Regions from separate parts of the Cupriavidus sp. UGS-1 genome, predicted to be linked through region 3. Evidence: predicted binding sites of a transcription regulator. Region 3 holds the regulator's gene; each other region holds the start of a gene.
The links. Region 3 encodes LexA, which represses DNA repair genes until DNA is damaged. Its sites were predicted from a motif close to ACTGTATNNNNATACAGT; they were not measured.
Positions count from the first base shown of each region.

Region 1 (3,273 bases), on a different contig from region 3:
CTGCCGGACTGCGGCTATTGCGACGCGGTGCGGCGCAACTACCTGGGCCCGCAGGCCGCGAGCGGAGAGGTTGTGGCGCGCGAGCTCGACATGAGCGCGGCGACGCCGATCCGCGATGCCGACGGCCGTGCCACCACCGCGCGGGCCTGGGCGCGCGAACACGGCATCCGCTTCGCGCCGACGGTGCTGTTTCTCGACGGCCGCGGCCGCCCGGCCGCGCCGCCGCTGCGCGGCATGCAGCCTGATTTCTACGGCGCCTATCTGGAACAGTCGCTCGACACCGCGCGCGCCGCGATGGCGGCGACGGCCGGCGGGCGCTGACCTCCCGTCACCGCCGCGGCCTCGGCGCTAGAATGGCGGTTTCTCCCTCCTTCGGTCGGCCCATCATGACTTCGTCCGCCTCCCAACCGGAACGTCCCGCCTCTGCCCGCAAGCGCTGGCCGCTGGTCGCGGGCCTGCTGGTACTGGTCCTGCTCGGCTGGTTAGGCTACCGCGCGTTGACCCCGGCCCGGCACGCGCCGCAAGCGACCTTCGTGCTGCTGTCCGGCGAGCGCGTCAGCACCGCGCAGCTGCAGGGCAAGGTCTATATGGTCAACTTCTGGGCCACCAGCTGCACCACCTGCGTCAAGGAGATGCCGGACATGGTGCGCACCTATCAGCAGTTCAAGGACAAGGGCCTCGAGTTCGTCGCCGTGGCGATGAGCTATGACCCGCCGATGTACGTGACCAATTTCACCGAGACGCGCAAGCTGCCGTTCAAGGTCGCGCTCGATTCGGACGGCTCCGCGGCCAAGGCCTTCGGCGACGTGCAGCTGACGCCGACCACCTTCGTGGTGGACAAGGACGGGCGCATCCTGAAGCGCTACGTCGGCGAGCCGGAATGGGACAGCCTGCACAAGCTGCTGGATGAGGCGTTGGGCAAGGCGGTTTGATGCGCTGACAGGGAAGGGGCGGCCGCGGTATGCCGGCGCCGCTTGCCCTCTCCCCAATCCTCTCCCGCAAGCGGGAGAGGGAGAACCCAGTATGCATTCGGCAAGGCTCTCGCGAAGGCGGGCGAGATAGCTGGCCGCAGGCGTTCGACAAGGCTGCGGCTTGCTCCTCTCGCCCGCTCGCGAGAGGGCCGGGGGAGAGGGCAACTCCGGCGCTACCACGCCAAAAGCGCCCCTCTCGCCCCTTCAACCATCCCCCGCTTGCCCAACACATCTGTATGGATATACAGTCTGCGGCGAACATTTCCGGTTTTCGCCCTCGCTCGCTACTGTGTCCGTCGCTCTCGCTCCTGCACCCGCCGCTGCCCCGGCCGACCCGGCCGATCCGGTCGACTATCTCGCCGCGCTCAATCCCGAGCAGCGTGAAGCGGTCGAGCACCCGACCGACCAGCCGCTGCTGATCATCGCCGGCGCGGGCTCGGGCAAGACCAATACGCTGGCGCACCGCGTCGCGCACCTGCTGCTGGGCGGCGCCGATCCGCGGCGCATCCTGCTGCTGACGTTCTCGCGGCGCGCCGCGGTCGAGATGGGCCGGCGCGTCGAGCGCATCGTTGACCAGGCCTTCGCCGCCCGCAACGGCGCCACGTCGTCGGCCAATCCCGGCCGCGCGGCGCTGCAATGGGCCGGCACCTTCCACGCGATCGGCGCGCGGCTGCTGCGCGAATACGCGGAGACGCTGGGCCTGTCGCCCTCGTTCACGATCAGCGACCGCGGCGATTCGGCCGACCTGATCAACGTGGTGCGGCACGACCTCGGCCTGTCGGCGCAGAACGCCCGCTTTCCGCGCAAGGAAACCTGCCTGGCGATCTATTCGCGCGTGGTCAACACGCAGTTGCCGCTCGAAGAGGTGCTGCAGCGCCAGTTCCCGCGCTACGCGATGTGGGTCGACGCGCTGCGCACGCTGTTCGCCGGCTATGTCGAGGCCAAGCAGAAGCAGCAGGTGCTCGACTACGACGACCTGCTGCTGTACTGGGCACAGGCGCTGGCCGAGCCGGCGCTGGCGCGCGACATGGGCGAGCGCTTCGACCACGTGCTGGTCGACGAATACCAGGACACCAATGCGCTGCAGGCGGCGATCCTGCTGTCGCTCAAGCCCGACGGCCGCGGCCTGACCGTGGTCGGCGACGATGCGCAATCGATCTACGCGTTCCGCGGCGCCACCGTACGCAACATCCTCGACTTCCCGCACCGCTTCTCGCCACCGGCGGGACAGGTCACGCTGTCGCGCAACTACCGCTCGACGCAGCCGATCCTGGCCGCGGCCAACGCGGTGATCGGGCTGGCGGCCGAGCGCTTCACCAAGGACCTGTGGTCCGACCGCGCCAGCGCCGAGAAACCGGGCGTGGTGGTGGTCAACGACGAGACCGAGCAGGCGCGCTTCGTGGTCGAGCGCATCCTCGCGCGGCGCGAGGAAGGGCTGGCGCTGATGGCGCAGGCGGTGCTGTTCCGCGCCGCCGACCACAGCGCGCAGCTCGAACTGGAGCTGGTCCGCCGCAACATTCCGTTCGTCAAGTTCGGCGGACTCAAATTCCTCGAGTCGACCCACGTCAAGGACATGCTGGCGGCGCTGCGCTGGCTCGAGAATCCGCGCGACCGCATGGCGGGCTTTCGCACGCTGCAGCTGATGCCGGGCGTCGGGCCCAAGACCGCGGCACGTGTGCTCGACGGACTGGAGCTCGCCAGCGATCCGCTGTTCGCGCTGGAATCGTTCGAAGCGCCGCCGGCGGCCGCCGAGGCATGGACCGAACTGGTCGCGCTGGCGCGCGAGGCGATGGCCCCCGCGGCGGCATGGCCGGTCGACTTCGAACGCGTGCTGCGCTGGTACGAGCCGCATCTGGAACGGTTGCACGACGATGCCGCCGCGCGCGCCGCCGACCTGCAGCAGCTGGCGCGCATCGCCGCGACCTACGGCTCGCGCGAACGCTTCCTGACCGAGCTGACGCTGGACCCGCCCGACGCCTCCAGCGACGAATCGGGCGTGCCGCTGCGCGACGAGGACTATCTGATCCTGTCGACGATCCATTCGGCCAAGGGCCAGGAGTGGAAGGCCGTCTACGTGCTGAACGCGGTCGACGGCTGCCTGCCGTCGGATCTCGCCACCGGCACCACCGAGGAGATCGAGGAAGAGCGCCGGCTGCTCTACGTCGCGATGACGCGCGCACGCGACCATCTCGATATCGTGGTGCCGCAGCGCTTCTACGTGCATCAGCAGCCCGGCATGGGCGACCGCCACGTGTATGCGTCGCGCACGCGCTTCCTGCCCAATCGCGTGATGCCGCATTTC
Region 1 is NZ_JAJQJF010000026.1:4,567-7,839, forward strand. It holds gene LRR16_RS23060 (thioredoxin fold domain-containing protein) at 1-321, shown strand, start outside; gene LRR16_RS23065 (TlpA disulfide reductase family protein) at 387-932, shown strand; gene LRR16_RS23070 (ATP-dependent helicase) at 1,261-3,273, shown strand, end outside.
Region 1: LRR16_RS23070 (ATP-dependent helicase) is a predicted target of LexA. The motif match lies at 1,203-1,220, and genes of this name have one in related genera.

Region 2 (3,273 bases), on a different contig from region 3:
GCGCAAGGCTTGCGCACGCCAACCCGCGTAGCCGCCGTTGACCACCAGTACCGGCGAGCTGGCGCCGCTCATAGCAGCGCCAGCTGCACGGGCGGCGCGGCCAGCGCCCGCCGCAACTGCTCCGACGGCCGGTCCGCCTGCGCCGGCCGGTAGTCCTGCACCACGATGAACGGTTTGATCTTGTCCATCGCGCAGCGCAACCGCACCAGGTCCTGATAACGGATCGCGCGCGAGCGGCGCAGCTCCACCAGCCGCTTCGCATTGCGCATGCCGATGCCGGGCACGCGGGCGATCAAGGCCTGCGGCGCACGGTTCAGGTCGACCGGAAACGACTCGCGATGCGCCAGCGCCCAGGCCAGCTTCGGGTCGATGTCGAGCGGGAGGTCGCCGGCGGACTGGAACAGCTCCTCGGCCTGAAAGCCGTAGCCGCGCATCAGGAAGTCCGCCTGATACAGGCGATGCTCGCGCAGCAGCGGCGGCGCCTGCGCGGGAAGGCCGGAGGGACTGTCGGGAATCGGGCTGAACGCCGAGTAATACACGCGCTTCAGCTTGTAGGCGCCATAAAGCGTCTGCGCGGTCTGCAGGATCGTGCGGTCATCGGCCTCGTCCGCGCCGACGATCATCTGCGTGCTTTGGCCGGCCGGCGCGCGGCCCGGCGCGGACTTGTCGCTCTCCGCCTCTTCCTGGGCGAGCCGGATCGACCCCATGGCGCGCTTGATCGTATGCGCATTCTTCTCCGGCGCCAGCCGCTGCAGGCCGCCGTCGGTGGGCAGCTCGATGTTGACGCTGAGCCGGTCCGCATACTGGCCCGCCTGCGTGATCAGCCGGGGATCGGCGTCCGGAATCGTCTTCAGGTGGATATAGCCGCGGAACTGGTGTTCCTCGCGCAGCGAGCGCGCCACCTGGACCAGCTGCTCCATCGTGTAGTCGGCGCTGCGGATGATGCCGGAGCTGAGGAAGAGGCCGTCGATATAGTTGCGCCGGTAGAAGTCCAGCGTCAGATCGACGACCTCGCGCGGCGAAAAGCGGGCCCGCGGGACGTTGCTCGAGCGCCGGTTGACGCAGTACTGGCAGTCGTACTGGCAGAAGTTGGTCAGCAGGATCTTGAGCAGCCAAACACAGCGCCCATCGGGCGTGAAGCTGTGGCAGATGCCGGCCCCGGTACTGGCGCCCAGCCCGCCCTTGCCGAGCGAATCCCGTTTCGGCGCGCCGCTGCTGGCGCAGGAGGCGTCGTATTTGGCCGCGTCCGCCAGGATCTCCAGCTTGGTGAGCAGTTCCATCGGGAAACCATACTGTATGAATGTACAGTATTATAGGCGGGATCGAGCTGCCTCGGCTCAATACCGATGTCCGCTCCCTGCGATGGCTGCGACGATGGTGTACTCGTGAGCGCCAAAGGGAGAGTCCGATGTGCTACGCCGCGCAGATCAAGGCCGACTTCAGGAAGTTCACGCGCCAGTACGGCGCGGTGATGGGCCTTCGCCAGTTCTTCGAACTGTTCTGGCAAAAGCGCAAGGACCAGGAGTGGCAGAAGCTGCCCAAGGCGATGCGAGTCGCCTTCGCGCAGGGCGGCGGGGGAGGCGAGGAGGGCGACCCCGAAGAGCGCGAGCTGGCCGCGCTGATCGCCGCCGGCGACCGCGAACAGGCCAACGCGCTCGAAGCGGAGCTGTTCCGCCAGCGGACCCGCCTGGCGGAGGCCGAGCGCGCGCTTGCCGGGCGGCCGACCCGCAAGGCGGAGAACGAGCAGCGCATCGCCGCCGACAAGATCGCCCGGCTGCAGCAGAACCTGGCCGACCTGCAACGCGCCACGCCCGCCCCGGAGGACGCGATGATTTTCCCGGGCTATTACGCGCCGGTGATGATCGAGGTGGACGGCCGGCGCACGATCGTGCCGATGCGCTACCGCTGCCGGCTGCCCGGCTGGGACGTGTCGATGGAAAGAAAAAAGCCCGGGACGTACAACGCACGCCGCGACAATCTCGAGACGGCATGGCGCCAACTGTTCGGCTACCGCCACGGCATCCTGCCGATCCGCGCCTTTCACGAACACGTGGCCCGGCATCGGCTCGAGCACCGCGAACTCGGTCCGGACGAGAAGGAGCAGAGCGTCGTGCTGGAGTTCCGTCCCGATCCGCCGCAGGATCTGCTGATCGCCTGCCTGTGGTCGCGACACAAGGGCGAGGCCGGCGAACCGGACCTCTATTCGTTCGCGGCGATCACCGACGAGCCGCCGCCCGAAGTCGCCGCGGCCGGCCACGACCGTTGCGTCATTCCGATCAAGCCGCAGCACGTCGACGCGTGGCTCAACCCGGACCCTGCCAATCTGGCCGCGCTGTACGCGATCCTGGATGACCGCGAGCGGCCGTTCTTCGAGTATCGGCTGGCGGCTTAGCGGGGAGCGCCGTGGCCGCATGGCCGACGGGGATGGTGCGTATCAGCCTGACTGCCCGAAGGTGTTGAGGTATTCGTCGAACTCGTCCCGGACGATGCTTTCTATCCGTTCGACTTCATCGTGGGTCAGGTCTTCGAACAGCTTGCGCTTTCGCTTCGACAATTCTCCGTGGTTCTGCACGATGAGATCGATCAGGTTGGAAAGCCGCGACTGTGGCAGATCAAGCCAGCCTTCTATGCGCTCTAGACTGGCGTCGTAGGCTCGCAGGTATTGGATTTCCTGCGCCAGATCGTGCTCGACGCATTGCTCGATACACCTGAACACAAACTCGCACAACGCAGTCGCGTCGAACGACGCATACAGCCAATACGGTTGAGGCGACTTGATCAGAATCGTGTCGCTGTCGGCGTCCAATGCGTAATTGAGCAGTGCGGTGCGCGGTGCCGAGTACGCCTTCAGCAAGCCGGCATAGGTGTCGATCTCCTTGAGCATGCGTGCAGATATGGGCAGGACGACGCCTTCCGGGGTGACCCCGGCCTGCCGGAGCAGGTGATGGATCAGGAAGCGGTGCAGACGCCCATTGCCATCGTAGAAGGGGTGAGCGAACACGAAGCCGAAAGATGCGCAGGCAGCCACAACGATGGGATGGACAGTCCCTGTCTGAATCAGGCTGGCCACCTGCGAAATGCCTTCCATCATTGCGTCAAGTTGCTCGGGATTCGGAGGAATATAGTCCGCCATATTCCGCATGCGGCCACCGCGCGAAAGCCAGTTTTGCCTGTCGCGATACGAATACTCGCTACGCGGGCCCGAGATGATTTCGTTTTGCCATTCGCATAGCTGGTCCTCGGTCAAAGGTCCAGGTGCGCCGGCAAACTGAA
Region 2 is NZ_JAJQJF010000003.1:260,090-263,362, forward strand. It holds gene LRR16_RS06045 (UdgX family uracil-DNA binding protein) at 1-72, opposite strand, end outside; gene LRR16_RS06050 (putative DNA modification/repair radical SAM protein) at 69-1,280, opposite strand; gene LRR16_RS06055 (SOS response-associated peptidase family protein) at 1,409-2,392, shown strand; gene LRR16_RS06060 (Fic family protein) at 2,435-3,273, opposite strand, start outside.
Region 2: LRR16_RS06050 (putative DNA modification/repair radical SAM protein) is a predicted target of LexA. The motif match lies at 1,292-1,309, and genes of this name have one in related genera.

Region 3 (3,273 bases):
CAGGAAAGGGATTCCCCTAGATAGCCAAGCCGATTCCGATTTTCTTAAACTGTCTGTGCCCTCGAATACAGGGCTTTCTTCAACTGATTTTGGAGCCCGCCTCGCGCGGGCTTTTTTTGTCTCGGGCCCCGGCGGTCGCCGGTCCTTTCGTTTACCCGAATAGTGCTTGGCGGCGATGACAGTTACATTGCAATTGCCTTCAGGGCATTGAGATCGCAAGAGTTTAAGAGTCCGCCGTGTGCGGACTTTTTTTTGCCTGGCGCTTCCCGCAGCGGTCCTCCTTCCCGCTCTCTGTCTGCCGCTCCGCTCGGTCCGCGGCTCGCTTTCTCCCCGTTCTGCATGATGCCGCGGAGCAACGTCGCCGCTAACAGTTCTCGTTTACCTCATCCAAAGAGATGACCCCCCAACCGGGTGATGGCAAGATGTAGCCAAAAACGACAAGAAGATCTGGCCTCGGAGGGTGGAATGGAAGAAGAAGACGGCTTGTTTGGTGTCGCGTTCGAAGGCTTCCGCGTCGTCTGGGTGGTCGAGCGGCTGCAGAACGGTACCTGGACCGCGCGCTACTGCTGGCATCGCGGCACCGATGCGGCCGCCGCCGCCTCACTGCAGACCGATGTGCTGAACGGCAGGAGCCGAAGACTGCCAGGCACCTATCAGACCGAGCAGGAGACGCTCGATGCGATCCACGAGGCAATTCGGCTCGAAGCCCGGTGGTCCTGATACGTCATTCGGTTGCACGAAAATTTTTGTGCGTAGTACTAGCCATCGCCAAACGAAGTTTGTATAATCTTGGTTTCCGTCGAGCAGTACTGACGACGGCGCTACGGTGGCTGTAGCTCAGTTGGTAGAGTCCAGGATTGTGATTCCTGTCGTCGTGGGTTCGAGTCCCATCAGCCACCCCAAGATCCCATGCAAACAGCCGCTCATCGAGCGGCTGTTTTGCTTTGTGCCGAGACAAACCGGCTGGCGGGCGAGGGCGCTCGTGGTCTTCAGACCAACCGAGCAGCGGCCTTGGTGATCGTCCATCCGACACCGACACACAGCGCGATCCAACCGGCTGCAATCAGTGCGACGTCGTGCCAGTTCATGGTGCGGCGACCGGGACGAAGCAGCTTGATGGTGTCGTCTGACGAAGGCATGGCCGTCTCCTTCGAAAAGCATGGGAAAAGGCTAGGCCAAGCTTCGACGAATTCACGGTCCGAGTTGTAAAGGTTTGTTGCGATGCGCGAGAAGCGTCGCTTGTCGCCGGACCGCCGTATCTCACGCTTCGCGCAAGCGTGCTCTCACACCTTCAACGCAGTCGATCTTGTCGCAGCGGTCCCACGAGCGAGACTTGCTCACGCGTTCAGCTTCACGCCCGGCTGATCGAGTTCGAGCATCCGGCAGATCGCGGCCATGCTGCCGACCATCGTGCGGCGCTGCGCGCCCTGATAGATGCGGACACCTTTGGACTGGCGGAACGGCGTCGGCTTGACGGGGTAGCGGGTCAGGGAGCGGTCGGCTTGCAGCATGGTGGTCCTCTTCGGTAAGGCGTCAGCGGAAGTCTTGCGGCAACACGGGGCCCTGCGGCTCGTGCGGCTGCATGACTGAGTTGGCGCCAAGGCGGCGGCGCCTGCCGGATTGCTTGGTTGCGCTAGAAACCGGACTGGCGGATCAGTCCGACCGCGATGCCCTCGAGCGAGAATTCCTCGCGTCCGGGCTTCACGATGATGTTGGCGAAGTCGGGGTTCTCGGCGATCAGCTCGATCGCATCGCCGCGGTGCTTGAGCCGTTTGACGGTCACGTCCTCGCCGATACGGGCCACCACGATCTTGCCGTTGGCCGCGTCCTGCGCGCGTTTGACCGCCAGCAGGTCACCATCGAAGATGCCGGCATCGCGCATGCTCATGCCGCGCACGCGCAGCAGGTAATCGGGGCGTTCGTCGAAGACCGAGGCGTCGACCTGGTATTGGCGGTCGATGTGCTCGGCTGCCAGGATCGGGCTACCCGCGGCGACGCGGCCGACCAGCGGCAGCGTCAGCTGCATCACGCCGGCCATCGGCAGCGAGAACTGGTCCGGCATTTCGGAGTCGCTGCGATTGACCTTGAGCCGGATGCCGCGCGAAGCGCCGGGGGTCAGCTCGATCACGCCCTTGCGAGCCAGCGCGCGCAGATGTTCTTCGGCCGAATTCGGCGACGAGAAGCCGAATTCCGCAGCGATCTCGGCGCGGGTCGGCGGAATGCCGGTCTGCCGGATGGTGTTGCGGATCAGGTCGAAGATCTGCTGCTGCCGGGGTGTCAGAGTCGCCATGGCTTGTCCGTGTTGTTGTATCCGGTGGCGGTCCGGTCGTCGCCGCAAGCCGTGAGGCGCGCGGGGAGGGAGCATCGGGGACCGCCATGTGCAACACTGTACGTTTGAACAGTGTGCTGTGATTTTATACAGTATCGGTCGAAGTGCAAGAGGAATTTGCATCGTCGTCCACTTTCGGCTGCGTACGGTCCGACCGCGGGGCAGGGCAAGACCGTAGGGGAGTGCCCTGTCCCGGCGGGTACAATCGCCGCCTGTTTACGAACATCTCGTGCCCATGACCCTGCCTCGCGTAATCGTTCTCGCCACCGGCGGCACCATCGCCGGTTCCTCGTCCAGCGCCGCCAGCAGCGCCCGCTATCAGGCGGCGACAGTGCCGGTATCGGCGCTGCTCGACGCGGTGCCGGCGCTCAAGGATGTCGCGCGGATCGAGGCCGAGCAGGTCGCGCAGGTCGACAGCAAGGACATGTCGTTCGGCCTGTGGGCGCGGCTGGCGGCGCGGGTCCACCATTGGTCCGCGCAGGACGACGTGGCCGGCATTGTCATCACGCACGGCACCGATTCGCTGGAAGAGACGGCGATGCTGCTGCACCTGGCGGGCGTGGCCAGCGTGCCGGTGGTGCTGACCGCCGCGATGCGGCCGGCGACCTCGCTGTCGGCCGATGGGCCGCTGAATCTGCTCGATGCCGTCCGCGTCGCGGCGCATCCGGAGGCGGCGGGCAAAGGCGTGCTGGTGGTGGTCAATCAGGAGATCCACGCCGGGCGCGACGCGGTCAAGGCGCATACCTCGGCCGTCGATGCGTTCGCTTCGCCGGGCGCCGGGCCGATCGGGCTGGTGCAGGATGCGCTGGTGCGCTTCACGCGCGCGCCGCTGCGGCTGCCGCGTCAGGCCTTGCCGCTGCCGCAGCAGTGGCCGGCGGTTGAAATCGTCGCCAGCTACGCGGAGCCGGGTCGCGTGGTGGTCGATGCGCTGGTGGCCGGCGGCG
Region 3 is NZ_JAJQJF010000018.1:54,262-57,534, reverse strand. It holds gene LRR16_RS20050 (hypothetical protein) at 466-720, shown strand; tRNA gene LRR16_RS20045 (tRNA-His) at 827-902, shown strand; gene LRR16_RS20040 (hypothetical protein) at 990-1,139, opposite strand; gene LRR16_RS20035 (hypothetical protein) at 1,338-1,511, opposite strand; gene lexA (transcriptional repressor LexA) at 1,634-2,290, opposite strand; gene LRR16_RS20025 (asparaginase) at 2,565-3,273, shown strand, end outside.